DNA from 3 places in the Streptomyces sp. 2323.1 genome. Region 3 is predicted to be linked to each of the others. Evidence: riboswitches for the same ligand, from Rfam matches in the RefSeq annotation. Region 3 holds a riboswitch; each other region holds the start of a gene.
What was found. A riboswitch is a leader RNA that binds a small molecule or an ion and turns the genes downstream of it on or off. The one in region 3 is predicted to bind cobalamin.
Positions count from the first base shown of each region.

Region 1: it holds a riboswitch for cobalamin, as region 3 does, so the genes downstream of both, CPH93_RS24385 (HoxN/HupN/NixA family nickel/cobalt transporter) here and cobN (cobaltochelatase subunit CobN) in region 3, are expected to answer to the same signal.
Region 2: it holds a riboswitch for cobalamin, as region 3 does, so the genes downstream of both, CPH93_RS26875 (cobalamin biosynthesis protein) here and cobN (cobaltochelatase subunit CobN) in region 3, are expected to answer to the same signal.

Region 1 is NZ_LT907981.1:5,660,706-5,670,753, forward strand. Features, by position in the region: gene CPH93_RS24350 (ATP-binding protein) at 1-50, shown strand, start outside; gene CPH93_RS24355 (MFS transporter) at 242-1,546, shown strand; gene CPH93_RS24360 (M20/M25/M40 family metallo-hydrolase) at 1,649-3,061, shown strand; gene CPH93_RS24365 (CaiB/BaiF CoA transferase family protein) at 3,068-4,294, shown strand; gene CPH93_RS24370 (enoyl-CoA hydratase/isomerase family protein) at 4,291-5,076, shown strand; gene CPH93_RS24375 (DoxX family protein) at 5,239-5,790, shown strand; gene CPH93_RS24380 (VOC family protein) at 6,021-6,521, shown strand; gene CPH93_RS24385 (HoxN/HupN/NixA family nickel/cobalt transporter) at 6,546-7,763, opposite strand; cobalamin riboswitch at 7,795-8,009, opposite strand; gene CPH93_RS24390 (alpha/beta fold hydrolase) at 8,089-8,937, opposite strand; gene CPH93_RS24395 (MarR family winged helix-turn-helix transcriptional regulator) at 8,934-9,566, opposite strand; gene CPH93_RS24400 (hypothetical protein) at 9,710-10,048, shown strand, end outside.
Region 2 is NZ_LT907981.1:6,236,855-6,246,902, forward strand. Features, by position in the region: gene cobO (cob(I)yrinic acid a,c-diamide adenosyltransferase) at 1-585, opposite strand, end outside; gene CPH93_RS26865 (putative cobaltochelatase) at 585-2,696, opposite strand; gene CPH93_RS26870 (cobyric acid synthase) at 2,752-4,293, opposite strand; gene CPH93_RS26875 (cobalamin biosynthesis protein) at 4,628-5,698, opposite strand; cobalamin riboswitch at 5,873-6,025, opposite strand; gene CPH93_RS26880 (hypothetical protein) at 6,230-6,679, shown strand; gene CPH93_RS26885 (caspase family protein) at 6,685-9,312, shown strand; gene CPH93_RS26890 (extracellular solute-binding protein) at 9,309-10,048, shown strand, end outside.
Region 3 is NZ_LT907981.1:4,130,660-4,140,707, forward strand. Features, by position in the region: gene cobG (precorrin-3B synthase) at 1-1,318, opposite strand, end outside; cobalamin riboswitch at 1,422-1,582, shown strand; gene cobN (cobaltochelatase subunit CobN) at 1,617-5,219, shown strand; gene CPH93_RS17595 (DUF4097 family beta strand repeat-containing protein) at 5,294-6,025, opposite strand; gene CPH93_RS17600 (DUF1876 domain-containing protein) at 6,252-6,524, shown strand; gene CPH93_RS17605 (LCP family protein) at 6,600-7,925, opposite strand; gene CPH93_RS17610 (hypothetical protein) at 8,238-8,432, opposite strand; gene CPH93_RS17615 (M56 family metallopeptidase) at 8,629-9,594, opposite strand; gene CPH93_RS17620 (BlaI/MecI/CopY family transcriptional regulator) at 9,598-10,048, opposite strand, start outside.

The DNA.
Region 1 (10,048 bases), 1.5 Mb from region 3:
GCGCCCACCGCGACGGAATCACGCGCTGGGCGGACCTCCCGGCGGCCTGAGCGGCGTTCACCGTGGCGTTGCCCATTCGGCAACCAGGTGTTCTAAAAGTTGCGATTGTGCGAACGGTCGGTGGGCTCTAGCGTCATCGCTCAACGAGCTCCCGAGGTCTTTTTCCGCTGCTTCGGACTCACTCATCGGCGTTTCCACCCTGCGCGACAGTTCGCCTGCTCGATTCGAGGGAGTAACACTCATGACGACCGCTGGAGAGACAGGTCAGATGATTGCCGAGAAACCCCTGAGCCGGAATCGGGCGAGGCGTGCCGTGCTCGCGGCCACGGCCGGAAACACGCTTGAGTGGTACGACCTGACCACTTATGGGTTCTTCGCGGTTTCGATCTCCAAGGCGTTCTTTCCCACCGGTGACGCAACGGTGTCCCTGATGCTCGCCTTCGGCACATTCGGGATCTCGTATCTGGTCCGGCCGTTGGGCGCACTCGTTCTGGGGCCGTACGCGGACCGCGCCGGACGCAAGGCCGGTCTGCTGTTGACGATCCGGCTGATGATGATCGGCACGTTGCTGATCGCCGTGATGCCCACCTATGCCTCCATCGGCATTGCCGCACCGGTCATGATTCTGCTGGCCCGGCTGTTGCAGGGATTCTCGGCGGGCGGTGAATTCGGCAGTGCGACCGCATTCCTGTCCGAGCAGTCGTCGGACCGGCGCGGCTACATGGCGAGCTGGCAGTTCGCCTCGCAGGGCCTGGCGACGCTGCTGGCCGCGACCTTCGGCACCGTGCTCAGCATGAATCTCTCCGCTGCGCAGCTGGATTCGTGGGGCTGGCGCATTCCGTTCCTCGTCGGCCTGCTGATCGGCCCGGTGGGCTATGTGATCCGCCGGCAGCTCCCGGAGACCCCCGAATTCGCCGAGGCCGTCGAGGCGGGAGAAGCCACGACGACACCGATACGGCAGGTGCTCGGACGGCAGAAGCTGCGGGTGCTGCTCATGGTCGGCGCCATGGTGATGTCCACCGCGGTGACGTATGTGATCGTCTATATGCCGACCTATGCCCAGAAGGTCCTGGGGCTGCCGTCCTCCGCGGGATACATCGGTGCGGCGGTCTCCGGGGTGATGCTGACGACCGTGACGCCCCTGATCGGCCATCTCTCGGACCGGATCGGCCGCACCAAGATCATGCTCATCGCCGGGACCGCGATGGTGCTCCTCATCTGCCCGCTGTTCCTGCTGCTGTCGGGCAGCCCGTCGCTGCTGGTCATGGGCGTGGTGATGGGGGCACTCGGGCTGTTGAAGGCCTGCTACTTCGGTGCGCTGCCGGCCCTGATGTCCGAGGCGTTCCCGACGGCCACCCGCAGCACCGGCCTGTCCCTGAGCTACAACCTCGGCGTGCTGTCCTTCGGCGGCTTCGCCCCGGCGATCATCACCTGGATGATCGCCAGCACCGGCAACCACCTCTCGCCCGGCTTCTACATCATGGCGGCCGGCGCCCTGAGCATCGCCGCCCTGCTGGCCGCCCGGCGCTTCCTCGCCCTGCGCTGACCCGCCGGCCGTATCCCGTACGCACTTCCGACCAGCCGCCAACGGCTGCTGCCGGACGGGCCCCTGCCCGCCGGCCCCCCACGAGAGAACGAGGTCACTTCCATGACGGACGCTGCGACGATCCGCGCTCAGCTCCCCGGCACCCCGCGTGATCTGGTGCACGAGCGCCAGGACGCACTCATCGCCGGACTGATGGACTACGTCAGCCAACCCGGCGTGAGCGCGACCGGCGAGGGGTTCCCCGCCGCGACCGACCGTGCGCTCGACGAGGTCAAGCGGGCCGGCCTGACGCCGTCGGTGCTGGCCAGCGACGGTGGCCGGCCGCTGGTGGTCGGCCACCGCGCCGGGCCGGCCGGGTCGCCGCACGTCCTCCTCTACGGCCACTACGACGTCCAGCCGGCCGGACCGCGCGAACAGTGGGACTCCGACCCCTTCACCCCGGTCCTGCGGGACGGGCGGATCTGGGGGCGCGGCACCGGCGACAACAAGGGCCAGCACTATGCGCATCTGCAGGCGCTGCGCCTGTTCGACGAGTACGCCGGCCAACTGCCCTGCTCGGTCACGGTGCTGCTGGACGGCGAGGAGGAGATCGGCAGCCCCACGCTGGCGACCACCCTGCGGGCGCACCGGGAACTGTTCGACGGCGATCTGGTCGTCTGGAGCGACCGGTCGGTGCACGAGTCCGGTGAATGGTGTGTCTCGCACGGGGTGCGCGGCATGCTCCGGCTCCGGCTGCGGGCGACCGGTCCGAGCCGCCCCCTGCACTCCGGCAACTTCGGCAATGTCGCGACCAATCCGGCCTGGCAGCTGGTCCAGGCGCTGGCCTGCCTCAAGGACCCGGCCGGCCGGGTCCTCGTCGAGGGCTTCGACGACGGCCGCGAACCGCTGCCCGACGCCGACCGCGCCGCGTTCGCCGCGCTCCCGCTCGATCTGCCGCAGGTCCTCGGGGACATCGGGCTGAGCGGGATGGACCCCGCCTTCGACGGGCTGTCCTTCTACGAGCGTCTGGCGGACCGCCCCACGCTGACGATCAACGGGATCAGCACGGGTGACGTGGCCCGGACGATCATCCCCGACACCGCGGAGGCGGGCGTCGACATCCGGCTGACGCCGGGCCAGGATCCGCAGGCCGTCTTCGAGCGGGTGGCCGCCCATCTGCGGGCCCACGCCCCCGAGGTGACGGTCGTCAAGACCGGCGGCACACCGGCCTCCCGGACCACGATCGACAATCCCTACACGCCGCAGGTGGCAGCGGCCATCTCGCGGGTCACCGGGCGGCCCCCGCTGCTGATACCCGCCTACGGCGGCACCCTTCCGGACTGGGTCTTCACCGACGTCCTCGGGCTGCCCAGCATCGGCCTGCCGCTGGCCAACGCCGACCAGGCCAACCACGCGCCGAACGAGAACCTGCGCGTCGACTACTTCCTCGACGCCACCGCCATCTGCATGGAGCTCCTGCTCGAACTGGGCTCGTCCGACGGCCCGTTGGCGCGTCCCACCGCAACGGAGGCGTGAGACCCGATGCACCCCGCACCACACCCCGGGCCCTGGCTCGTCCACGAGGGAACGCTGACCGGTCTGAAGGTCCTCGATCTGTCCCGCATCCTGTCCGGGCCGTTCTGCACCATGATGCTGGCCGACCTGGGCGCCGATGTGATCAAGGTCGAGGACCCCGTCTCCGGAGATGACACCCGGGTCTGGGGTCCCCCCTTCCAGGGCGAGGACGCGGCGTACTTCCACAGCGTCAACCGCAACAAGCGCGGTATCGCCGTCGACCTCAAGGACCCGGAGTGCCGCGGCCTGATCCACGAGCTGGCGGCCGGCGCCGATGTGATCGTGGAGAACTTCCGGCCGGGCACCGCGGCCCGCCTCGGTCTGGGCTACGAGGACGTCCGGGCCGGCAACCCCGGCGTCGTCTACGCCTCGATCAGCGGCTACGGGCAGACCGGGCCGTACCGGCAGGAGCCCGGCTATGACGCGATCGCGCAGGCGGTGAGCGGGGTCATGAGCGTGACCGGCGAACCCGGGGGACCGCCGGTGCGCTTCGGGGTGTCCCCGGCCGACCTCGCCGCCGGCATGTGGGCCGCCCTCGGCATCCTCGCCGCCCTCCGCAGTCGTGAGCGCACGGGCCGGGGCGAGTGGGTCGATGTCTCGCTGCTGGACGGCCAGGTGGCCTGGCTGAGTTATGTGGCCGCCGGCTACTTCGCCTCCGGCGACGTCCCGCAGCGCTACGGCTCGGCCCATCCGGCGATCGTGCCCTACCAGGCGTTCCCCACCGCCGACGGGCATCTCATGGTGGCCGCCGGGAACGACGGGCTCTGGCGCCGTTTCGCCACCGCGATCGGACTCGCCGCGCTCGTCGACGACCCACGGTTCGCGACCAACCCCGACCGGGTCCGCCACCGCGGGGAGCTGCTTCCGCTGATCGAAGGCGCGCTGGCTGCCCGCGGCGCCCAGGAGTGGGCCGCACGGCTCACCGAGGAGGGGATACCGGTCGGTCCGATCAACACCGTCGACCAGGCCCTGCGGCACCCCCAGGTCATCGCCCGCGGCATGGTCACCGAGATCGAGCACCCCGACGCCGGCACCCTCCGTACCCTCACGTCACCCATCAAGCTGTCCGAGCACCCGGCGGCCGTACGCACCCCGCCGCCCCGGCACGGTGAGCACACCGCACAGGTCCTGACCGCCCTCGGGGCCGGCCCCGGGCAACTGGCCGGACTCCGCGCACGGAAGGCCGCGAAGTGACCCCGTCACCCGGCCCCGAGCCCGCCGTCGCGATCACCCGCTCCGGCGCCGTCGGCGAGATCCGGATCGGTGACGGCGGCCGGCGCAACGCTCTTCCCGCCGCCGCCTGGGAGTCCCTGGGCCGGCAGGTCAGGGAGCTCGGGGCGCGCCGGTCGCTGCGGGTGCTGGTGCTCCGCGGGCAGGGCGACACCTTCTGCGCCGGGTCGGACATGACCGACTGGGTGGCGGCGGATCCGGGCCATGTCGAGGAGTCCTTCGCCCACATGGAAGCGGCGTTCACGGCGATCGAGGACTGTCCGGTGCCGGTGATCGCCGAGGTCCGCGGTGTCGCCGCGGGGGCGGGGTGCCAGCTCGCCCTCGCCTGCGATCTGCGGCTCATGGCGGACAGCGCACGGATCGGGATGCCGATCGCCCGGCTCGGCATCCTCGCCAGCCCGGTCTTCGCGGCACGGCTGGTCGCCCTGGCCGGACCGGGCACGGCACGGGAGTTGCTCTACACCGGCCGGCTGGTCGAGGCCCGCACGGCGGTGGCCCTCGGACTCGCCGACCACTGCGTGCCCGACGACCGGCTCGCCGAGCACGTCGGCCGCCTCGCCGCCGGGATCGCCGACCATCCGCCGGCGGCGATCCGGGCCGCCAAACGGGCCGTCGCCGCCGCCCTGGCACCGCAGCGCACGGCGACTGCCGCCCCACAACGGCCGGTGGTGGCCCGGCCCCACTTCGACCGTGCGATCGCTGCGTTCCTCGGGCGGCCCGCGGCGGTACCGCCGGACCCGTCCTGAGCAGGGACGGCGTGGGGTGGGTGCGCGGCGGGTCGTCCGGGGTCGCCGCGCGCTGTTGTTCGCCGTGGGGGGTGCTGTGTATCGTCGAGAGTGACTTGAAGTTTCAAGTAACTGGCCCGTGGGATCGCGGGCCGGACCTCGACCTGTGAAAGAGCGCTCCTCATGACGTCCCCCCTCAGCACTCTTGAGCCCTCCCGCCTCGGCGTATCGATGCGCGACAAGCCCGCTCCGTACGGCTACGACACCGGGCTGCTCGTACTGCGGCTCGCGCTCGGACTGACCATGGCGGCCCACGGTGCCCAGAAGCTGTTCGGCTGGTTCGGCGGGCCGGGGCTCGACGGGACCGGGCAGTTCTTCACGATGAGCGGCTATCCGGCCGGCCGGACGATGGCCGTCGTCGCCGGTCTGAGCGAGACGCTCGGCGGGCTCGGGCTGGTGGCCGGACTGCTCACCCCGCTCGCCGCCGCGGCGGTCGTCGGCACGATGATCAACGCCCTGGCCGTGAAGTGGGGCGGGGGCTTCTTCGCGCCCAAGGGCGTGGAGTACGAGCTGCTGCTGACCGCCGGTGCGGCGGCCCTGGCACTGACCGGGCCCGGCCGCTTGGCCGTTGACCGCTTCCTGCCCGGCCTGCGGGTCCACCGGCCGGTCCGCGGTGTGGCCGCACTGGTGCTGGGGGTGGTCGTGGCGGGCGTGATGCTGCTGGTCCGGAAGTGACGCCGGGCCGGGCGGGGCAGGAACGGACGCCGGCCCGGGACGGGCAGGAACAGACGCCGGCCCGGTCCGGGCAGGAACGGATGCCAGCCCGGCGGGGGCAGGAATGGATGCCGGCCCGGGGCGGGCAGGAATTCACGCCGGCCCGGGGGCAGGCAGGAACAGCGGAGCCGGAAACGGGGAGTGCGGCGGCACCATGGTGGTGTCGCGGCGGAAGAGCGGAGAGCAGGGCCATGCCGGTACGACGTCTCAATCACGCGGTGCTCTACGTACGTGAGGTGGCGCGGGCCGTCGCCTTCTACACCGAGGCCCTCGGGCTCACGGTGGATGTCGAGGTGCCGGGACGCGCCGCGTTTCTCAGCGCTCCCGGCTCGCTCAACGATCACGACCTGGGGCTGTTCGCCGTGGGTCCCGGGGCTCCCGGGCCCGAAGCGGGACGGGTCGGGCTGTACCACCTCGCCTGGGAGGTCGGCACGCTCGGCGAACTCGTCGCGGCGCGTGACCGGCTCGTCGAGCGGGGCGCCCTGCTGGGGGCCAGCGATCACCTCGTCGCCAAGTCGCTGTACGCCAAGGACCCGGACGGCAACGAGTTCGAGGTGATGTGGCGGGTCCCGCGCGAGGACTGGCCCGGCCCGGACCAGCCGGACCGCGTGCTCCCGCTCGATCTGGCAGCGGCACTGGAGCGCTGGGGGCCGGACCTGATGACGGGGGCGGCGGCGGGGTCGGCCACCTGAGGGGAGGCCGGGGCGGGGTGGTCCTCAGGCGTCCGACGCCGCCCGCTCCTCCTGTCCGCTCCGCCCCGCCGGCTGCGCCTCTTCCTCCGGACCTGCCGTGCCTGCCGGACCTGCCGTACCCTCCGGCTTCGTCGGCTGCGCTCGCCCGGCCCGCTCCGTCCAGCGCTTCTCGACGCCGGACAGCCGCCAGTACGCCAGCGCCGCGGCCCACACGACCACGAACAGGCCGACGATGATGAAGCCGACGTTGTCGAGGTCGAGGCCGGATATCCAGCCGGTCAGCGGGTCGGTGAGGGCGAGCTTGTCGTGCAGCACCGTCACCAGCTCGATCGTGCCGATGAAGAAGGCGACGGCGATCGAGAGGCCGGTGATCGCGAGGTTGTAGTAGACCTTGCGCACCGGGTTGGAGAACGCCCACTGGTAGGCGAAGTTCATGAAGGTGCCGTCGAGGGTGTCGAACAGGCTCATTCCGGCGGCGAAGAGCAGCGGCAGACACAGCACCGCGTACCAGGGCAGACCGGCCGCGGCGCCGCTGCCGGCCATCACCATCAGGGTCACTTCGGTCGCGGTGTCGAAGCCGAGCCCGAAGAGGAAGCCGAGCGGGAACATCTGGCCGGGGCGGGAGACGGAGCGGGTGAACCGCCCCAGGAAGCGGTTCATGAAGCCGCGTGAGTCGAGTTGCCGCTCCAGCTCGACCTCGTCGTAGCGGCCGCTGCGCATCTCGCGGAAGACCCGCCACATCCCGGACAGCGCGATGAGGTTGAGGGCGGCGATGAGGTAGAGGAACGACCCCGAGACGGTGGTCCCGACCGTGCCCAGGATCTGGTGCATGCGGGATTCGTCGTTGAGCAGGATGCCGGCGAGCTGCGCGCCGCCCGCCACGAGGGCCGCCATCACGACGACCACGCTGGAGTGGCCGAGGGCGAACCAGAAGCCGACCGAGACCGGCCGCTTGCCGTCGGCCATCAGCTTGCGGGTGGTGTTGTCGATGGCGGCGATGTGGTCGGCATCGAAGGCGTGCCGCATGCCGAGGGTGTACGCGGTGATGCCCAGCCCGACGCCGAAGACCCGGCTGCCGACGGTGTAGTGGTGCGGGACCACCAGCAGGAAGAGCACGCCGAAGGCGACGACATGCAGTCCGGCTATGACGGCCATCAGGCCCGCGGTACGGACGGTGTCCTGCCGTCGCCAGCGAAAGGCGCCGGAGGCAGGGGTGGTCGGGGTATCGGTGGACAGGGCCATCCGGCGGTCACGCTCCAGCACCTCGTGGATCAGTTCGTGAGATGCCGTGGCCGGTCTCCTGGCTTACAGGTGCACGCGTCCGCCCCCGCCTTCCCGGCCGCGGGCTGCGGTCAGTGGCGCCGCAGAGGCGTCATGCGTCTGCGGAAGGGGTGGAAACTCCCCGATCACAGTGGCGAGGGCCGCTCCGGTCTGGGACCTCACGGTCCGTCACCGGTCTTCCCGAACACCACGGCCCGGCCACTCTAGCCGCCACGGGGGAGGGGTGCGGTCCGTGGGGCGGATCCGGCGACGGGCGGGAGCGCCGTCGGCGGGTGAGGCTCGTCCGTCACAGGTCAAGGGAGCAGAGAAAGGCATGGAGTTCCTGGTCGAAGAGCGCGGTGTTCTCCAGATTGACCATATGGGCCGCGCCCGGTATCCGGATCCTGCGGGCGCCGGGGACGGACAGCGCTATCGCATGGGCGTTGGCGGAGATGTCGCGGCCGTCGAGGTCGCCGTCGAATACGACCGTCGGCACCCGGATCTCCCCCAGCCGCCCGGCGGCTCCGACCTCCAGGGGCATCCCGGCCGCCGTCCCCTCGCCATGCACCTCCACATTGGCCTCGGCCGAGGCGCGCATCCGCTCACGGAATCCCGGGTGCACGGCGGACGGTTCGCGGTGCGGCCCGTCCACCCACATCCGCAGGAAGTGCTCGATATAGCGCTCCACGCCGTCCGGTGCGCCGATCGCCGCCACCTGCTCCTTGATGTGCTCCAGGAGGAAGGGGTCGGTGAAGGCGCGGCCGCTGATCCCGGGGGAGGCGAGGGCGAGAGCCGACACCCGGTCCGGGTGGGCGAGGGCGGTGTCCAGCGCGACCCGGGCGCCGTGGGAGAGGCCGACGAGGACGGCGTGGGGGACGCCGAGGGCGTCGAGAAGCGCGCACAGGTCCTCGTGGTGGGCGAAGTCACCGGCCACCGTGGAGGACAGACCGTGGCCGCGGAGGTCGTAACGGATCGCGCGCAGGCCGGAGTTCACCAGCCAGGAGAACTGCTCGTCCCACATGTGCTGGTCGAGCATCGCGCCGTGCAGCAGTACCACCGCGGGGCCCGAGCCCGCCGTCTCGTAGAAGAGTTCGCCCTCCTCGACCGGCACGATGCCGTTGTCGATCTCGGACCAGGCGGTGATTCTGCGGGTCATTCTCTGGGCCGTCCTTTGTGCGTCGGATGCGGTGGGCTGGGCTGGATGCGACGGGCGTCGGTATTGCCGTGACTGTCGGGTTCCTCCGGTGGAACGTGTGAGCCGTTCCCGAGGTGCCGGAATTCCGCACCGAGTCGGTCGAGCACGTGCAGCGCGGTGCGGAGGTCCTCGGCGGGCAGATCGGCCAGCCGCTGCCGCAGCTGCGCCGTCTCGGCCTTCTGGATTCCGCGTATCGCCTCCGCGCCCTCGGCCGTGAGCTGGATCAGCGACGAGCGGCGGTGGGCGGGGTTGGGCGCCGTCACCGCCAGGCCCAGTTCGACGGCGTGGTTCACCCAGCGCTGCACCGGCTGCCGGTCCAGGTCCATCGCGCGCGCCAACTGCGGCACGGTCCGCGGGCCTTCGGCATGCAGCGCGTCCAGCAGTGCGTGTTCGCCGGCGGTCAGGCCCGTACCGGACAGTTCGCGTTCCACCGCGCGCACGACCGTGCGGTGCAGGGGCCACAGGCGCCGGATGACGCCGTACAGCAGGTCTTCGTCGGGCGCCGGCGTCGGTGCTCCCTCGCCGTCGCCGTCGCGCTCGATGGTGCTCATGGACGTGGACTCCCCCTCGATGACGCTGAATCGCCTCACTGATTCCCCCTCAATGACACTCATAGTGTCATGGTGACACTCGTGATGTCGTTTGGGAAGGGGGCTGCCGCGGAAAGGGGTTGAAGAGGAAAACGAGCCTGACGGGACTCGTGTGACCGGTGGATGAGGAAGGCGGACGGTGGATGAAGGTCTCTTTGCTGCGTGCGGTCGGAGTGGCCACGGCGGCGTACGGGGTGGCGGTGGCCGCGGCGCCCGGTCTGCTGGCCCGGCCCTCCGGGCTGGCCGATGCCGCGGGGCGCACCGCCCCGGCGACCCGGACCTCGCTGCGTCCACTGGCCTGGCGGGACGCGGTGAGCGGGCTGGCGCTGGCGCTGGCTCCGGAAGGGCCGGCGCTGCGCACCGCCGCATATGTGCGGATCGCCGCCGACTTGGGGGATGCCGTGCTGCTCGGTGCGACGCTGCCGGGGCGCGGCCGCCGGGCGGTGGCGGTGGCGGTCTCCGTGGGCTGGGGCGCCCTGTCG
Region 2 (10,048 bases), 2.1 Mb from region 3:
GCCCCGCTGGCCCTTCTGGCCCGTGTCCATCGGGTGCTTGACCTTCGTCATGTCCGTCACCAGATCGGCGAAGTCCAGCAGCGCCTCGGGGGCGCCCCGCCCGGTGATGACGACATGCTGCGTGCCGGGGCGGTCGCGCAGCGCCGACACCACCTCGTCGGTGTCGATCCAGCCCCACTTCAGCGGATAGGCGAACTCGTCCAGCACCAGCAGCTTGTAGGTCTCCGCGGCGAGATCCCGCTTGACCTGCTCCCAGCCCTCGCGCGCCGCGTCCTCACTGGAGGCGATGTCGCGCTGCACCCAGGACCAGCCCTCGCCCATCTTGTGCCAGGCGACGGTGCCGCCCTCGCCGGACTCCCCGAGCACCTTCAGCGCCCGCTCCTCGCCGACCTTCCACTTCGCCGACTTCACGAACTGGAACACCCCGACCGGCCAGCCCTGGTTCCAGGCGCGCAGCGCCAGCCCGAAGGCGGCGGTGGACTTGCCCTTGCCCTGGCCGGTGTGGACGAACACCAGCGGGCGGTTGCGGCGCTGGCGGGTGGTGAGCCCGTCGTTCGGTACGACGGACGGCTGTCCCTGCGGCATTACGCGGCCTTCCTGTTGCCTTGCACGGTCCGTACGAGCGCGGAGACGCTGTCCGCGCGCAGTTCGTCGAGGGTGATCGCGGTGCCCTGCAGCTCACGGGCGAGCTCGCCCGCGAGCCCCAGCCGCACCGGTCCCGCCTCGCAGTCCACGACCACCGAAGCGGTGCCCTGGGCGGCCAGCAGCCGGGCCGCGCGGGCGGACCGCAGCACCGGCTCCGGGCCGCCGGTCGCCCGCCCGTCGGTGACGACCACCAGCAGCGGCCGCCGCGAGGCATCCCGCATCCGCTCCACCCGCAGCACCTCATGGGCCCGCAGCAGCCCCTCCGACAGCGGCGTACGGCCGCCCGTCGGCAGCTGCTCCAGCCGGGCCGCACCCGCCTCGACCGAGGACGTCGGGGGCAGCGCCAGCTCGGCGCCGGCGCCCCGGAAGGTGATCATGCCGATCTTGTCGCGCCGCTGATAGGCGTCCAGCAGCAGCGAGAGCACCGCGCCCTTGACGGCACTCATCCGCTTCCGGGCCGCCATCGACCCGGACGCGTCCACGACGAACAGCACCAGATTGCCCTCGCGCCCCTCGCGCACCGCCTCGCGCAGATCGTCCCGGCGCACCACCAGGCCCGGCCCGCGGCGGCCGCGTACGCGCTGGTGCGGCGCCGCGGCCTGCACGGTCGCGGCCAGGTGCAGCTTGCCCAGGGCACCGTGCGGGCGCCGGGCGCCGGTCGTCCGGCCGTGCGCGGTGCGGGCCCGCGACCGGCGGCCGTCCGCGCCCTCGCCCAGCCCCGGCACGTCCAGCCGCCGGGTGCGGAACGGCTCGGTGGCGCCGACCGCGGCCTTCTCGCCGCCCGCGCCCGGTGCGCTCTGCTCGGCCGGTTCCGGGGTCGGCCCCGATTCCTGCTGCTCCGGGGCCGCGGGCTGCTCCTGGGGGGCCTCCCGCTCCTGCTGGTGCGGGAGTTCGGGGCCCGGCGCCGACTCGTCCGGGCCGCCGTCCTGCGGCGGGCGCCCGCCGCCCTCCGGGCCGCCCCCGCCGGGGCCGTCGTCCGGACCGTCCGGCTCCGGATCGTCGTCGCCGCCCGTGCCCTCGTCCGCCCCGAACTCCTCCAGCGTCTGGTCGAGCTTGTCCTCGTCCAGGCCCGGCGCATCGAACGGATTACGGCGCCGGCGGTGCGGCAGCGCCAGCAGCGCGGCCTGCCGTACGTCCTCCTCCAGGACCTCCGTCCGCCCCGCCCACGCGGCCAGCGCGGTGGCGGTGCGCGCCATCACGATGTCCGCGCGCATCCCGTCCACCTCGAACGCGGCACAGGTCGCGGCGACCTGCCGCAGCGCCGCATCCCCCAGCGTCACGCCCGGCAGCAGCTCCCGCGCCGCGGCGATCCGCCGGCGCAGCTCGTCCTCCTCGGCCGCCCAGCGCGCCGCGAAACCGGCCGGATCGGCGTCGTACGCCAGCCGGCGCCGTACGACCTCCACCCGCAGGTCCGGCTCGCGCGAGGCGGCGACCTCGACCGTGAGCCCGAACCGGTCCAGCAACTGCGGCCGCAGCTCGCCCTCTTCGGGGTTCATCGTCCCGACGAGCAGGAAGCGCGCCGCGTGCCGTACCGAGACGCCTTCCCGCTCCACGTACGAGGCACCCATGGCGGCCGCGTCCAGCAGCAGGTCCACCAGGTGGTCGTGGAGCAGATTGACCTCGTCGACGTAGAGGATGCCGCGGTGGGCGTCCGCCAGCAGACCCGGCTCGAAGGCCTTCACGCCCTCCGACAGGGCCCGCTCGATGTCCAGCGCGCCGACCAGCCGGTCCTCGGAGGCGCCGACGGGCAGTTCGACCATCCGTGTCGGGCGTTCCTCGGCGGCGCCGGTGCCGTGCGGCCCGTCGGGGCAGCCGGGGTCGGGCGCGTCCGGGGCGCAGGCGAAGCGGCAGCCGCCGACCACGTCCACGGCCGGCATCAGCGCCGACAGCGCACGCACCGCGGTGCTCTTGGCGGTGCCCTTCTCGCCGCGGACCAGCACACCGCCGACCGCGGGGCTCACCGCGTTCAGCAGCAGCGCCAGCCGCAGGTCGTCCATGCCGACCACCGCGCTGAAGGGGTACTGCGGGGTCGTGTCGTGCGGGGTTGTCATGCTGTGTCGTCCTCCACGTCGCCGTCGAGCTCCGTATTCGTCCCTGGGGTACCCCTCATGGCGCCCCCGGAGGCACGAACGGCAGCCCGTCCGGTACCCCCTCCTCGATCAGCCGGAGCAGCGCGGCGGTGTCCGCGTGCTCCTCGATCAGATCGCCCAGCCGGTCCAGCTGCTCCTCGCGCAGGGCGGCGAAACAGGTGTCGGGGGCGGGCACGAAGGCCCGGCCGGCGTCCGCCGCGACCCGTCGCAGCAGGGCCCGGCGGAAGCCGTCGCTCTCCAGGGAGCCGTGCCAGTGCGTGCCCCATACGGAGCCGGCCCGGCACCCGTCCAGGAACTCTTCGTCCCCGCCGGTCACTTCGGCGACCCCGTGGTGGATCTCGTACCCCTCCACCGGCTCGCCCAGCGCCTCACCGGCCGGCCGCGCCAGCGTCTTCTCCGCCGCGAACCGCACCCGTACCGGCAGCAGCCCGAGCCCCTCGACGGTGCCCGCCTTCGACTCGACCTCGTCCTCGATGAGTTCGCCCAGCATCTGGAAGCCACCACAGATGCCCAGCACCGGCCGGCCCTCGGCGGCCCGCCGGGCGATCGCGTCCGCCAGCCCCCGCGCGCGCAGCCACTCCAGCGCCCGGACCGTGCCCCGGGTCCCCGGCAGCACCACCAGATCCGCGTCGGCCAGCTCCTCGGCCCGGTCCACGAACCGCACGACCACGCCGGGCTCCGCGGCCAGCGCGTCCACGTCCGTGAAGTTCGACATCAGCGGCACGGCGCAGACCGCCACCCGCAGCACCTCCGCGCCGTGCGGCGGCGCCACCACGCTCTCGCGCACCGCGCCGCGCAGCGACACCCTGAGGCCGTCCTCCTCGTCGATGCCCAGCCCGTGCGCGAAGGGCAGCACGCCCAGCGTCTGCCGTCCAGTGAGGCCGCGCAGCATCGCAAGGCCCGGCTCCAGCAGCGTCACATCGCCCCGGAACTTGTTGACGAGATACCCCGCGACCAGCGCCTGATCCTCCTTCGACAGCAGCGCGGTGGTGCCGAAGAAGGACGCGAACACCCCGCCGCGGTCGATGTCGCCGACCACGACGACCGGGATCCGGGCGGCCCGGGCGAGGCCCATGTTCACGATGTCGGTGCGCCGCAGATTGATCTCGGCGGGGCTGCCGGCGCCCTCGCAGATCACCGCGTCGTGCGTCCGCCGCAGCTCTGCCAGGCAGTCGGTGACGGTGCCGAGCAACTGCTCCTGGCGCCCGGCATGGTAGCCACGGGCACTGAGCTCACCCACCGGCTTCCCCAGCAGCACCACCTGGCTGCTGCGGTCGCTGCCCGGCTTGAGCAGCACCGGATTCATCAGCGCGGTCGGCTCCACCCGCGCCGCGGCGGCCTGCATCGCCTGGGCCCGCCCGATCTCCGCGCCCTCGCGCGTGACGAACGAATTCAGCGACATGTTCTGCGCCTTGAACGGTGCCACCCGGACGCCCTGGCGGGCCAGCCAGCGGCAGATCCCCGCCGTCACCACGCTCTTGCCGGCATCGGACGTCGTACCGGCCACCAACAGGCCACCACCGACCGCCCCGCCGGCTGCCTTCAACCGCCCGTTCACGGGGTCCTCCTCCTACGCCGGTGCTCCGGCTGTCTTGAGTCGTACGTGCGGCACTTCGAGTCTTTACGTCCGCCCGCCCCGCAAAGGCATTTCGGGTCTGTCCACCCGCCCACTCCTCGAAGGGACTTCGGGTCGCTACACCTGCCAACTCCCCGGAGGGACTTCGGGTCTGTCCACCTGCCAACTCCCCGGAGGGACTTCGGGTCTCTCCACCCACCCACTCCCCGGAGGCACTTCGGGTCACTACACCCGCCCACCCCCCGAAGGGGGGTGGGCGGCGGGGAAAAAGCAGGCGCCGGGGAAAAAGCAGGCAGCGAGGAAAAAACGGACGGCCTCATACCCGCCCCGCCCTACGCCCAAGCCCCACTCCAAGCCGCCGCCCCGCGCCCGCCCGAGCCGCCGCCCCCCGAGCCCCCGTCGCCCGCCCAGTACCGAACCCCGCCCTCAAAGCACCAAACCCCACCCGAGCCCCCACCGTCGCCACCAGCGCCCACACACTCACCCGCCGCGAGAGCCGCACCGCCCGCTCGATGTCGGACACCGCGACCGGCCGCGCCCCGCCGTTGAGCACCGGACGGTGTTCCACCCGCCCGCCGTACGCCAGAGTGCCGCCCAGCCGTACGCCCAGCGCGCCCGCGAACGATGCCTCCACGGGGCCCGCGTTGGGGCTCGGGTGGGCGCCGCCGTCCGCCCGCCAGGCCCGCAGCGCGGTGCGCCGGCCGGGGCCCGCGAGGACGGTGAGGGCGGCGGTCAGCCGGGAGCCGGGCCAGCCGGCGAGATCGTCGAGCCGGGCCGCGGCCCAGCCGAAACGGCGGTAGCGCGGGGACTTGTGCCCCACCATCGCGTCGAGGGTGTTCACCGCCCGGAACGCCACCAGCCCGGGCACTCCGCCCAGCGCACCCCATACCAGGGCACCCACCACCGCGTCCGAGGTGTTCTCGGCGACCGACTCCACCACCGCACGCGCCATCTGCGGCCCGTCCAGCGCCTGCGGGTCACGTCCGCACAGATGCGGCAGCCGCTCGCGCGCGACCTCCAGGTCACCCGCCGCCAGCGCCCCGCCGACGGCCCGGGCCTCCCGGCCGAGCGAGGTGCCGCCCAGTACGGCCCACACCGTCGCCGCGGTCAGCGCGACCCCGGCGGAGCCGCGCAGCGGGGACGGCGATGGCGCGGCGCCCCGTACGGCGCGCACCAGCAGCGCGGCACCGGCCGCGGCACCGCCCGCACACAGCAGGGCATGGGCCGCCCCGTATCCGCGGTGGTCGCGCCACAGCCGGCGCTCGACGGCGGCCGCGGCCCGGCCGAAGGCGGCCACCGGATGGCCGCGCCGGGGATCCGCCGCGATCAGGTCGCCGAGGAAGCCGAGAGCCGCGCCGCACGCATATCCCGCGTGTTCGCCGCGCATCGGGTCAGACCGCCGCTAGGGCGTGTCCACAACATTCCGCCCAGCCCGCGGCGCCTCGCCCTACACTTCGAAGGGGCCCTGCAGCAGCGGGCAGTGGAGCTCTAGACGGGCAGCCGGGCATGGCGGTATGTCCTCACTCAGGGTCCGCGCCCTGGCTCGACGTGACGGCGACATGAGTCTCCTGGCTCCCCGGATCGGCGAGTCCTCCGGCCTTCCAGCCCTGCGCGTACGCCGTCCGGCGTCCGCGAGATGGACCGTGGCCTTCACTGGAGGAACCCTCCCCGGTGACAGTGGCGGGACCGCGCCGGATTCGCACCGGACTTCCTCAGCTGTCGCCGAATGGCTCGGGCAGTCCACCACGCCCCGCGAATGCCCGTCAACTCACCCTTGACCTGCGACGCTGCCCCGTGGCATGGGCTGTGGTGCACGCCACAGCGTGGTGGCCGGATCACAGACGGTTGCCTGCGCCCCTGATTCCACGTCACTATCGGGAGCACGGCGGCGATGGGGCCGCCGGAAGGGGGCCGGGGGATGCCGCAGCGCGCTGACCGTCACGAGATCCGCATCAGGATCACGGGCACCAACAATCCCGATCAGGACATCGAGGACCTCAAGTCCTGGCTGGAGCGCGAGCCGTGGCTGGCCCGGCGGCAGTACGACTGGGCGCTGCGGCCCCGCCCGGCGGACGCGCACGACGACGGCGACGCCCCGCGCGACATGGCCGTCGGCGTCGACGATCTGGTCCTGGTCATCGTCGGGGCGGTCGCCGCCGAGATCACCAAGAGCCTCAGCATCGCCCTCAAGGAGTGGCTGCGCCGCCGCCGGGAGGAGCGGGACACCGGCGAACGGCCCGCCGTCGCGGTCGGGGCCGGCGCCGGCGGCCTGCGCGCACTGGCAGACGAGGGCCCGGGCGTCCCGGCGCCCGAACCCCCCGATCCCGGCCGCCCGGACGACGGAAGCGGCAGCACCGCCGGGGACTGAGCCGGATGTCCGAATACGACGCGCGGGGCAAGGTCAACCGGGCGCTGTTGATCTGTGTCGACGACTACCGTCATCTGCGCCCGCTCCCCGCGGTGAAGGACAACGCCCAGGAACTCGAACGCGCCCTGCTCGCCCCCGGCGCCGACCTGTTCACTCGGGGCGAGGTCGTCGTTTGCCGCCCGCAGGAGCCGTGGGAGGTGGAACAGGCGCTGGACACCGTCACCCAGGAGGCGCGCGGACTGCTGCTGGTCTACTTCTCCGGCCACGGCCGGGTGGGCCGGGACGGCGGCAATCTGCAGCTGATGGTCGGCGCCTCGGAACGGCGTCACAAGACCGTCTCCTGGCAGGACATGGTGCTGTCCTACCTCGACAACGCCCGGGCCGACCGGATCGTGATCATCCTGGAGTGCTGCTACGCCGGGAACGCGGGGGAGGCCTTCCACAACTGCCGCAAGCCCATGTCGCTGCTGATGGCCGCGCAGCCCAACCGCCGGATCTTCAGCGGCGAGGAGCCCACCGGGGGCAGTGTCTTCACCCGTGCCGTCCGCCAGACCCTGGAACAGGGCTTACCCGGCAGGCGGTGCGTCACCTTCGAGGACCTCGTCCGGGTGCTGCGGGAACAACTCGCCGCGGAACGGACCCCGATGGGCGACATCTGGGAACCGCGGTCGGCGAAGCAGAACACCGTCGACGACGTCATCCTGTCCTTCGCCACCCCCGAGATACGGCCCCCGACCCCGCTGCGGATCCGGCTGCGCCGCCGGTTGAAGTCCTCCTTCCAGCACTGGCTCAGGATCCTGCTGGTGTCGGCGATCATCCTCGTCCCGGCCGCCGCGGGCCTCGTCGTGCTGAACCTCCCGAACGCCGACGCGCCCTGCCCGCCCGCCCTCGAACTGCGCCTGCTGACCGCTCCCGAGGCCGAACCCGCCCTGCGCCAGGCCGCCTTCGACTACGAGATGTCCGGCGCCAACCTGCGGCCCCTCAGCGGCGAGGGCGACCTCCCCGACGGCTGCCGGCGCGCCCAGATCACCGTGTACTCCGCGGCCAAGGACCAGGTCGACCAGGGCTTCGCGGCCGCCGACCGCTGGCAGGGCGAGGCCCGCGGCACCGGCAAGGGCCGCCCGGCCGACAGGGGCGTCGACCCCCTCAACCGTCCCGGCCCGCAGCCCGACATCTGGATACCGGAATCCACCGCCGACTACTACGAGGCCCGTCGCGGCATGCCGGCCACGGGATCCCCGGCGACCCTCCACTACGGCGACCCGGTCGCCTACACCCCCCTGGTCGTCGGCATCCCCGCGAACCGGCGGCTGGACGACGTCGAACCGGGCGGCGCCTCCTGGCCGGAGCTGCTCACCGGCACCGACCACGCGCATCGCGACCTGAAGCTCCTGCGGCCCAGCCCCGTACTGTCCGGCACCGGACTGCTGCACACCATCGGCCTCTACCTCGCCCACGGCGGCCCGGGCGCCGCCTCGCCGTACGGCCCCGATCCCGACCCCGCGCTCGCCCGCACCGCCGAGGACCGGCTCTCCGCCCCGGGCAGCCAGTACGCCGGCAGCACCGAACTCCTGTGTTCACTGCGGCCCGACGCCGCTGCCTCCGGCGCCGTCGACCGCACCAGGTCCGCGCCGCTGGTGTCGGAGAAGTCCCTGGCCGACTACAACCTCGGGCGGGCCATCGGCAGTTGCCCCGCCCTGAGTTCCGCGCTGCCCGTGCACGACCGCTACGTCGCCTACTACCCCGAGAACGTCCCCGCCCTCGACCATCCCCTCATCCGCGTCGACTGGCGCGGCACCACCGACGCCACCCCGCGGCGGGCCGCCGTGGCCCGCTTCGCCACCTGGCTGCGCGACCCGGACGGCGGTCAGCGCACCCTGGGCGCGCAGGGCTACCGCGGAGTGGACCACCACACCCCGGGTGCCGGCTCACCGCTCAGCGACAGCCGCGCGGACGTCAACCGCGACAGCCGGGTCTCCCGTTACACGGCCGGCGCCGACCAGGTGGCCCGGGTACTGGACGGCTACGACAAGGCACAGAAGTCCAGCCAGGTGCTGATCCTCATGGACACCTCCACCTCCATGGCGGACGGCGGCAAACTCCCGGTCGCCCTGAGCGCGGCCGGCCGCGCCCTGGAGATGGCCGGCGCCCGGCACACCTACGGCCTGTGGGCCTTCCCGGACCGTGCGCACCCCGACGACCGCGCGGCGGTGCGTGAGCTGGTCCCGCTCGGCAGCGACGACCCGGCCCGCGGCAAGGCCGCACTGGACCGGGTCGCGGGCGGTGAACTCGTCGATCACGGCGCCGCGATGGAGGAGGCACTGACCCGCGCGGTCCGCACCATGAAGAAGTCCACCGCCCCCAACAAGGCCATCGTGCTCCTCCTCGACGAGGACGACGGCACGGGCGGCCGCGCGGCGAGCGTCGACCGCACCCTCGGCACCCTCGTCGGGGAGGGGCCCGAGGTGCCCATCCTGGCCCTGGTGCTGGGCAAGTCCGGCTGCGACAGCTTCGCCCTGCGGCAACTGGCCGGGGCCTCCCACGGCCAGTGCGTACCCGGCGGCCCGCAGGCCGTCGACACCCTGGCCGGCCGGATCGCCTCCATCGGCACGGCCACCAAGGGGGAGCGATGACCGCCAAGCGCGCCACGGCGGGCGCCGCGCTGGCCGGCCTGGCGCTGCTCACCGCGGTCAGCGGCTGTAAGCCGGGGGATCAGAACGTCCCGGAAAAGGGCGCGATCGTCCTCGCCACCGGCAGCGATCTCAGCAGCTCCGGCGTCCGGCAGGACCTGATCCGCGCCTTCGAGAAACGCACCGGGCACACCGTCCGGATCGTCAAACTCCCCGACACCGCCGACGGCCAGCGCAGCCAGCTGCTGGCGGCGGGCCAGTCCGGCAACGGCGGCTACGACGTGCTCAACCTCGATGTGGCCTGGACCGCGGAGTTCGCCGAAGCGGGCGTCATCCGGCCCTGGCCCGCGAGCCTGGACGGCGACTTCCTGGGCAGCGTGGCCAAGACGGTGGAGTACGACGGCAAGGTGTGGGGCGTCCCGTTCAACACCGATGCCGGGCTGCTCTATTACCGCAAGGACCTCCTCGACGCCCACGGCCACCACCGCCCGCCCGCCAACTGGGGCGAGCTGAAGGCCTGGGCCCTCCAGGCGGCGGACGCCTACAACCGCCGCTCGGACCAGGACGCCCGGGCCGGGAAGAAGAAACGGCCCAGGATGTACGGCATGGTCGCCCAGCTGCGGCCCTACGAAGGCCTCACCGTCAACACCCTGGAGTCCGCCTGGGCCAACGGCGGCGACCCGTACGCCACCGGCTTCGCCAAGGGCGAGCAGGTCGGCGCGCTCCAGCTGGGCATCGC
Region 3 (10,048 bases):
CCGGTGCGGGCTCCGGCCGGACGACCGCCACCCGGTAGCCCTCCCCTGTTGCCCGCACATCCACCCATGCGCCGTGGGGGTGGCCGCAGCGGCGTTCGCAGCCGGACCAGTGGACGGGCAGGCCGTCCGGTACGGCGAGGGCGTCGGGGACGCGGGCGCCCGTGGCGACGGCGGCCGCGGCGTCGGTGCGGACGTCGGTGAGGGACTTGGCGCAGCCGGGGCGTCCGGTGCAGGCGCCGAGGCGGTGCCAGGGGGAGTCCGGGTCGGTGATCAGGCCGGAGGCGGCCAGCGCGGACAGCCGGGAGGCGGCGGTGCCGGCCGGCAGCCCGGGGACGACGATGCCACGCCAGGGGGTCAGCCGCAGCGCGCCGCAGCCGTCGTCGGCGGCGACGGCGCTCAGCAGACGCCACTGGGCGACCGTCAGCCGGCCCAGCGGCGCCAGGACGCAGAGCGAGGCCGTGCCGTCGGGGCCGTCGATGATGCCGGGGGCCGAGGAGTCCGGGGAGGGCGAGGGGAGGGGTGCCGGTGGCTGCGTCACATATGTGGGGGTGATGCCGGTTTCGTGTAGGTGTGCCGCCACCTCCCGGGCCGTCAGCCGCTGTTCGGCGGGCAGTTCACGGACCCGCCAGGCGCCGCTGCCGCTCGCCTCGGCGGCGGTCAGGAAGGCCTCGGCGGCGGCGAGCGCGGCGCGCGGGGCGTCCGGGCCGGCGATCCGCAGCGCCGCCGGATCGTCGCCGACCCGCAGCAGCGCGGTGCCCCCGGACCCGGCGGACTCCCCGGCCCGGTCCGCTTCTGCGACCAAGCTCACATCCCCGCCGAGGCCCGCCACATCGCCCCGCCCGTCGTCCAGGACGAAGAGGAAACGGCCCGAGAGGGCGGTCGCCCGCTCACTCGTGCAGAGGAGTTCATCCAGCTCACGGGCCCACCGGCGCACATCAGCAGGGGTGTTGCGGTCGAGTCCGGCCAAGGGGGAGGCGAGGATGTTGCGGATGCGTTCGTGGCGTGCGGAGGGCAGCAGTCCGGCGTCGCGCAGCAGGGCGGCCAGCTCGGCGCCGCAGCCGTCGGGCAGGCCGCGGAGCTCCGCGTTGCCGCGTGAGGTCAGGGAGAGGTGGCCGTCGCCGAGGCGGTCGGCGGCGTCGGCCAGCGCCTTTGCCTGACGCACCGTCAAGTCACCGGCAGGCAGCCGCACTCGGGCTAGGTACCCGTCGGCGGCGGAGTGCAGCCGCAGCGCTCCCGGGCAGGCGTCACCGCGGTCCCGTATGGGCGGTTCGGCCCCTTGGGGGCGTATCGAGGGGGAGGGCGGCATGGCGGCGAGCATACCTACGACGGTGCACGCCGGAACCGTGCCCCGGACCCCCTCGCGGCCACCCCGGGCCGCCCGTCGCAAAGGCCCGCTTACCTCCCCCGGGTCCAGCCCTTACTATGCAGGTCGGTGGGTCGGCTGATCCGCCGGACGCCAGCGACGGCGTGGGGTCGTGGACCCCAGGGAGGAAGCCCGGTGCAAATCCGGCGCGGTCCCGCCACTGTGAACCCGGCAGGTGCCGGGTGAGTCAGGAACTCCCGCCGTCCATACGACCACCCGGGGCGCGGACACCCCGAGGAAGGCCTGCGCTCGCATGCTTCTGCTGCTGTCGACCTCCGACACCGATCTGCTCAGCGCCCGCGCGGCCACGGGCCCGGTGCCGTACCGTCTCGCCAACCCCGCCCGCCTCGACGTCGCCGAGCTGCCGGCCCTGCTGGAGGGCGTGGACCTCGTCGTCGTACGCCTCCTGGGCGGCATCCGCGCCTGGCAGGAGGGCCTGGACCTGCTGCTCGCCGAGGACCAGCACCGCCCCGTCGTCGTGCTCACCGGTGAACAGGCCCCCGACGCTCAGCTCATGGAGCAGTCCACGGTCCCGGTGGGCATCGCGGCCGAGGCGCACGCCTACCTCGCGCACGGCGGCCCCGCCAACCTCGACCAGCTCGCCCGCTTCCTCTCCGACACGGTGCTGCTGACCGGCCACGGCTTCGAGCCGCCGGCGCCCGCCCCGTCCTGGGGGCCGCTGGAGTGGGACTCCCGCAACGACAGCGGCCCGCTGATCGCGGTGCTCTACTACCGCGCCCACCACATGAGCGGCAACACCGGCTTCGTCCGCACCCTGTGCGAGCAGATCGAGGCGGCCGGCGGCCGGGCCCTGCCCCTTTTCGTCGCCTCCCTGCGCGCTCCCGAGCCGGAGCTGATCGAGGCCCTGGGGGCCGCCGACGCGCTGGTCACCACGGTCCTCGCCGCGGGTGGCAGCAAGCCGGCGGACGCCTCGGCCGGCGGGGACGACGAGGCCTGGGACGCCGGTGCGCTGGCCGCGCTCGACGTCCCGATCCTCCAGGCCCTGTGCCTGACCGGGCCGCGGAGCGCCTGGGAGGAGAACGACGAGGGCCTCTCCCCGCTGGACGCCGCCTCGCAGATCGCGGTCCCCGAGTTCGACGGCCGGCTGATCACCGTCCCGTTCTCCTTCAAGGAGGTCGACGAGGACGGTCTGCCGGTGTACGTCGCCGACCCCGAGCGCGCCGCCCGGGTCGCCGGGATCGCCGTGCGCCATGCCCGGCTGCGCCACATCCCGGCCGCCGAGAAGCGCCTCGCGCTGGTGCTGTCCGCGTACCCGACCAAGCACTCCCGGATCGGCAACGCGGTCGGCCTGGACACCCCGGCCAGCGCCGTCGCACTGCTGCGCCGCCTGCAGGCCGACGGCTACGACTTCGGCACCGAAGAGGTCCCCGGCCTGGTGTCCGGCGACGGCGACGAGCTGATCTACGCCCTCATCGAGGCCGGCGGCCACGACCAGGAGTGGCTCACCGAGGAGCAGCTCGCCCGCAACCCGGTCCGGATCCCGGCCGCCGACTACAAGCGCTGGTACGCCACCCTCCCGCAGGAACTCCGCGACTCCGTCGAGGAGCACTGGGGGCCGCCGCCCGGCGAGATGTTCGTCGACCGCAGCCGCAACCCCGAGGGCGACATCGTGCTGGCCGCCCTGCGCCGCGGCAATCTGCTGATCCTCATCCAGCCGCCGCGTGGCTTCGGCGAGAACCCGATCGCGATCTACCACGACCCCGATCTGCCGCCCTCGCACCACTACTTGGCGGCCTACCGCTGGATCGCGGCCTCCGCCGACGACGGCGGTTTCGGCGCCGACGCCATGGTCCACCTGGGCAAGCACGGCAACCTGGAGTGGCTGCCCGGCAAGAACGCCGGGCTGTCCGCCGCCTGCGGCCCGGACGCCGCCCTCGGCGACCTCCCCCTCGTCTACCCCTTCCTGGTCAACGACCCCGGCGAGGGCACCCAGGCCAAGCGCCGGGTGCACGCCACCCTCGTCGACCACCTCGTCCCGCCGATGGCCCGCGCCGAGTCCTACGGCGACATCGCGCGCCTGGAGCAGCTGCTCGACGAGTACGCGGCCATCTCCGCCATGGACCCGGCCAAGCTGCCCGCGATCCGCGCCCAGATCTGGACGCTGATCCAGGCCGCCAAGCTCGACCACGACCTGGGCCTGGACGAACGCCCCGACGACGACGGCTTCGACGACTTCCTGCTGCACGTCGACGGCTGGCTGTGCGAGGTCAAGGACGCCCAGATCCGCGACGGACTGCACGTCCTGGGCGGGGCGCCGACCGGCGAGGCGCGGGTGAACCTCGTGCTGTCGATCCTGCGCGCCCGGCAGATCTGGGGCGGCCGGTCCGCGCTGCCCGGTCTGCGCGAGGCGCTCGGCCTGGACGAGTCCGCGGCCACCCGTACCACCGCCGACGCGGCCGAGGACACCGCCCGCGGCCTGGTGCAGGCGATGGAGGACGCGGACTGGGACCCGGCGGCGGTGGCCGGTGTGGCCGCGGGCCACCCGTCCGCGGTCGCCGACATCCTCGATTTCGCCGCCCGCGAGGTCGTGCCGCGGCTGGCCGCCACCACCGATGAGATCGACCACGCGGTGCACGCGCTGAACGGCGGTTTCGTGCCGGCCGGCCCGTCCGGCTCCCCGCTGCGCGGCCTGGTCAACGTGCTGCCGACGGGCCGTAACTTCTACTCCGTCGACCCGAAGGCCGTCCCCTCCCGCCTCGCCTGGGAGACCGGCCAGGCCCTCGCCGACTCCCTGCTGGAGCGCTACCGCAGCGACAACGGCGACTGGCCGCAGTCGGTCGGCCTGTCCCTGTGGGGCACCAGCGCGATGCGCACCAGCGGCGACGACGTGGCCGAGGCCCTCGCGCTGCTGGGTGTCCGCCCCCTCTGGGACGACGCCTCGCGCCGGGTCAACGGCCTGGAGCCGATCCCGCTCGCCGAGCTGGGCCGCCCCCGCATCGACGTCACGCTGCGCATCTCGGGCTTCTTCCGCGATGCCTTCCCGCACGTCATCGGCCTCCTCGACGACGCGGTACGGCTCGTGGCCGGTCTGGACGAGCCCGCGGAGTCCAACTTCGTCCGGGCCCACGCCCAGGCCGACCTGGCCGCGCACGGCGACGAGCGGCGCGCCACCACCCGCATCTTCGGCTCCCGCCCGGGGACGTACGGCGCGGGCCTGCTCCAGCTGATCGACTCCCGCGACTGGCGCACCGACGCCGACCTCGCCGAGGTGTACACCGTCTGGGGCGGCTACGCCTACGGCCGCGGCCTCGAAGGCCGCCCGGCCCGGGAGGAGATGGAGACCGCCTACAAGCGCATCGCGGTCGCCGCCAAGAACACCGACACCCGCGAGCACGACATCGCGGACTCCGACGACTACTTCCAGTACCACGGCGGGATGGTCGCCACCGTCAAGGCGCTCAAGGGCAAGGCGCCCGAGGCGTACATCGGTGACTCGACCCGGCCCGAGACGGTCCGCACCCGCACCCTGGTCGAGGAGACCTCGCGGGTCTTCCGCGCCCGGGTGGTCAACCCCCGCTGGATCGAGGCGATGCGCCGTCACGGCTACAAGGGCGCCTTCGAACTCGCCGCCACGGTGGACTACTTGTTCGGCTATGACGCCACCACCGGCGTGGTCGCCGACTGGATGTACGACAAGCTCGCCCAGGCCTACGTCCTGGACCCGGAGAACCGCGCGTTCCTCCAGGAGGCCAACCCCTGGGCCCTGCACGGCATCGCCGAGCGCCTCCTGGAGGCCGAGTCCCGCGGGATGTGGGAGAAGCCGGACGCCGCGACGCTGGCGGCGCTGCGGGAGGCGTTCCTGGAGACCGAAGGGGAGCTGGAGGGCGAGGACTGACCCGGGCGCGGGGCCGCCCCGGCCGGGGGGCCGGGGCGACCCCGTACCCGCCCGCCGGCCCAACGGCCCCGGTGTCAGGCGGACTTCGCGGTGATGTCCCCGTTGCTGGTGGTCAGGTCCAGGCGGTAGCGCCCCGCCGGGTCCTGGACGACGCCGAGGTGCTTGTCGCCGTTGCTGGTCTCCGCGGACACGCGGTAGTGGGCCTTCGGCACCGTCACCGTGATGCTGCCGTTGGACGTCTTCGCCCGGACGCTCTGTGCGGTGGCCGGGGTGAGGTCGATCGCCCCGTTGGAGGTCTCGGCCGCGATCTGCCGGCCGGACAGCCCGTGTCCGGTGATCGCGCCGTCGGTCGTCGTGGCGTCGATCGGGCCGGTGACGCCGTCCAGGTCGATCCCCCCGTTGCTGGTGGTCACCTGCACCGCGCCGACGCCGGACAGGTCGATCCCCCCGTCCGCGGTCTCCCCGCTCACCGGGAGGCCCGCGGGTACCTGGACCGTGTAGTCCACCGTGCAGTGCTCGCCACAGCCGCCGAGCACCAGCACCCCGTCCTCGATCCGGTGGGTGGCGCCCTGCGGCCGGTCGCCGTGGTACGTCACCGACCGGTGTACCGAGACCGCGCCGCCGCCCTTGCCGCCGTGGACGGTGAGGCCCCCCGAGGTGTTGTCCAGCCGGATCGACGTGATCTTCTTCGCGACCTCGGCGTCGTCCCGGAAGGTCTTGCCGGGCACCAGTCCGCAGGCGCTGAGGCCGCACATCCCGATGCCGGCCGTCGCGACGACGGCGGTGAAGCGGACCCGCATGCGCATGAATTCCCCCGGAAGTGGTCGGTAGTTGGTCCGGCGGGCGGTGCGCCCGTCCAGTGCCCGACGTGAGGCTAGAGCGGCGGGACACGGCCCCACCATGGGGAAAACCCCCTGATCATGGTGCGGATCGCCCCAGGTACCGCCCCAGGTGCGGCCGGTGGTGGCCGGTGCGACGATTTGTGTGGGGGCGGTTCATGTGCTGCTTGGGGGGCGTACGAGGAGGCTTCCGGTGACCGGCACGAAGACATGGAACGCCGAGATCAGCATCACCGAGATCGACAGCGAGGTCCGGGCCGAGGCCCGGCTGCGGGGCAAAGAGGGCGGGCAGCTCGTCGGCCAGGGGACGGCACGCTGCAATCCCGCCGATGAGAACGTCCCCGACATCGGCGACGAGCTGGCGGTGGCACGGGCGATGTCCGACCTCAGCCATCAGCTGTTGCAGCGGGCCGCACACGACATCGAGGTGCACACGGCCCGGCCGGTGGAGCGGCTGCGCGCCTGACGGACGGCGGCGCGCCCGCTGTGGCGCCCGGCGGACCCGAACGGCAAAAGCGGCCGGGGTCCGGCCGGGGCCTGGCTACTCCTGCGCCCGGAAGTCCGGCCCGATCGTCAGCGTCACCGCGCCCGGGGCCGCCTGGGCCGACTCCGTGGCCTTGGTCCCGGGGAGGCGGGCGGCGAGCACCTCGCTCTGGGTCTTGAGGGCGGCCGGGTAGCTGAGGGTGGTCTTGTCCGTCGACGGGGCGTTGCCGGTGGCGATGACCGTGAAGCCGAGCCCCCGCAGCTGGTCGGCGGCGGAGGCGGCCCGGCCGGGGATGCCGGTGCCGTTGAGGACGCGGACCTGCACGGAGTGGGCGGTCACCGGGTTCTTGGCGGCCTCGGCGAGCTTCTTCTTCCCGGCGGCGCCGAGCTCCCGGTCGTGCGCGATGTCGCTGAACAGCTGGCTGGTCTGGGGGTATTGCCAGACCACATTGGCCTTGTCTGTGGGGACGTCGGCCTCGCGGTAGTAGTTGGGGACCGTCACGAAGGTGAGCCGGTCGGAGGGGATGTCCTTGACGGTCGAGGCCAGGTCGTAGAGCGGCTTGACGCCGTCCAGGGCCTTGTCGGTGGTGAGGGACTTGGTGGCCGAGTCCAGGAAGTCGTAGAGCTCGCCGGGGCTGGTGAGTTTTTCCTGCGCCTTGGCGCCCAGGGCCTTCATGAATTCCTGCTGGCGGCCGATCCGGCCGAGGTCGGAGCCGTCGCCGACGCTGTAGCGGGTGCGGACGTAGCCGAGCGCCTTCTCGTCCCGGACGTTCTGGCAGCCCGCGTCCATGTCGAGATGGGCCTTCTTGTCGTGGATGGCGTGCTTGGGGCAGACCTCTATGCCGCCCAGCGCGTTGACCATGCCCTTGAAGCCCTGGAAGTCGACCGAGGCGAAGTGGTCGATGCGCAGTCCGGTGTTCTTCTCGACGGTCTTGATGGTGCAGGCCGCGGCCTTGGTGATGTCGCCGGAGTCCCCGCCGATCGAGAACGCCTCGTTGATCTTGAAGTGGTGCGGGGACGACTGGGAGCCGTTGCCGCGGGTGCAGGCGGGGATCTGCACCCAGGAGTCCCGGGGGAAGGACAGCGCGGTGGCCCACTTCCGGTTGGCGGCGATGTGCACGAGCATCAGCGTGTCCGACTGCATGGTCGTCAGGCCCCGGCCGTATTTGGCGTTGGCGCCGGCCCGGCTGTCGGAGCCGACGACCAGGATGTTCTTGGAGCCGGGGCTGAGGTTGACCGGCCGGGCGCCGTCGATCCCGATGTCCACGCCGTGGATATTGCCGTCCAGGTGCTGATAGACCCACGCCCCGACGCCGGCGGTGCCGAGCAGCACCACGCCGAGCACGCCGCCGGTCCAGACGACGATGCGGCCGCGGCGGGTCATCCGTACCTTGTCCGGCCGGCCCGCTCTCCGGGAGCCGGCGCGGGATCCGTCGGCCGGGCCGGCCGGCTTACGGCGCGAGGAGGCGCCGGACGCACGGGAGTTGTCGGGCCCGCGGGAGCCGTCACCGGCGGCAGGGGGCGCGCCGGGGGCGCCGCCGGTGCCCCGCCGGGCCGTCTGCTGGTGCCTCTGCCTGTCATGCACGCCGGTGGCCCTTCTGGTCCTTCTGATGCTGCTGATGCGGGTGATGCCGTACGGGGGAGGGGGCGCTCGCGGCGGCCGGACGGGCCGGCGGGGCGGGCAGGGAGGAGCGGGTCAGAGGCCGGTGCTGGGCAGGAGCAGGATCGACTCGGGGTCGTAGCGCAGCCACTGCGGGCACGCACCGCCGGGCAGGGTCCGCAGCCGGCACCACAACACGCCCGCCCCGTCCGTCCACCAGGCGTTGATCCGGCCCAATGCCCATCCGCCGTCCGGGTATTGGACCTCCACCGGCTGATAGACCCATTGCACCTCCGCCTCTGGAGGCGGGCATTCCCAGGTCAGGAGTCCGCACCTCGTCGCCATCTCCCCCTTTGGACGCGCCTGTTGCGCAGTGCGCGCAACTCTACCGGGAAGTTCTACAGTCGTGTAGAAGTTGCCGGGTACGGGGCGGCTCACCGCGCTGTGCGCCGTGCCTGCCCGGTACGGGTCATGGGTCAGTGTGCACTCAGAGCGGCGTTGCCGCCTTCAGAACTACGAACAGCGCGACGGCTGCGTTGAGCGCACAGAGCGCGGAGGCGGCGGTGCCGGCCGCGGCGACCAGGGCCGCCAGGCCCGCCGGGGTCAGCGTCGGCGGCCAGGGGCGGGCCGGCGGCACGGGGCCGAGCAGCGCCGCCACCCGCCGCGGCACCGGCCCCGGTTCGGGCCCGGCGAAGTGCGCCAGCTCCGGATGCGGAGCGGCCCGCGCGACCAGCGCCGCCCGGCCCACCGCCCGGGCGGTCAGCCGCCGGTCGCCCACGACCTGCGCGGCCTCCTCGTCCGCCCAGCGCTCGGTGGCGAAGGCGACCGCCGAACGCAGCGGCAGCAGCAACGGGTTGACGCAGCCGGCCAAGCGTACGGCGAGCAGCGCACGATGGTGATGGCAGGTCAGATGGGCGCGCTCATGGGCGAACAGCGCGCGTACCTCGTCCTCGTCCAGGCTGCGCAGCATCCCGCGGGAGACCGCGATCCGGCCGGGCCTGGCGGGGCGTCCGGGCCGGGCGGGGGCGCCGGGCACGGCGTAGGCGTACGGATCGTCGTCCGGCAGCACCGCAGGGTCGGCGCCGGCCGGCAGCGCGTCCAGGGCGTGGTGGACGCGGGCCCGGATGCGGTGGTGCCGGCGCAGCGCGGCGCCGCACACGGTGAGCGCCGCGGTCAGCAGCGGGATCGCGGCGGTGCCGGCGACCTCGGCGAACGGCACCGCGGCCCGCACCTCCGGGTCCGACCAGCCGTCGGGCAGCGGATTGCCGGGCAGCTGGGCGGTGCCGACCACCACCAGCAGCCCCAGGCACAAGGTGCTGCACAGCCCGAGGACCGCGGCGAGCAGGGTCAGCAGCCGGGTGGTGGCCCGCGGATGGAGATGCTGTTCCGCGAGCCGGGCGATCGGCAGTGCGGTGAGCGGCAGGACGAGCGGCAGGAACACGAAGACGCCCACCGGTCAGCCTCCGCGTGCTTCGTCCGAGGGGTGGTGCCGGGTGGGTCCCGGGGCCGGGCCGGACCCGGCGGGAGCGGCCGGGGCGTCGTCCGGGACGGGGGTCCGGGCCGTGGCGGGGACCTCTTCCGCGGCTTCCGCGGCGCGGTCGAGGAGGGTGCGCAGCAGCTGCTCGTCCTGCGCGGACAGGGTGGAGACGAAGCTGGTCAGGACGGCGTCCCGGTCCGGTTCGCCGTCCAGGACGCGGCGCATCCGCAGGGCGGCGAGCCCGGCCTCGTCGGCGGCCGGACTCCAGAGGTAGGCGCGGCCGGACCGCTCGCGGGTGACGGCCTGCTTGGCGTGCAGCCGGGACAGGATCGTCATCACGGTCGTGTACGCGAGGTCGCCGCCGAGCCGTTCCTGCACCCAGGCGGCGCCGGCGGGGCCCGGCGCACGGTGCAGCGCGGCCAGTACCTGG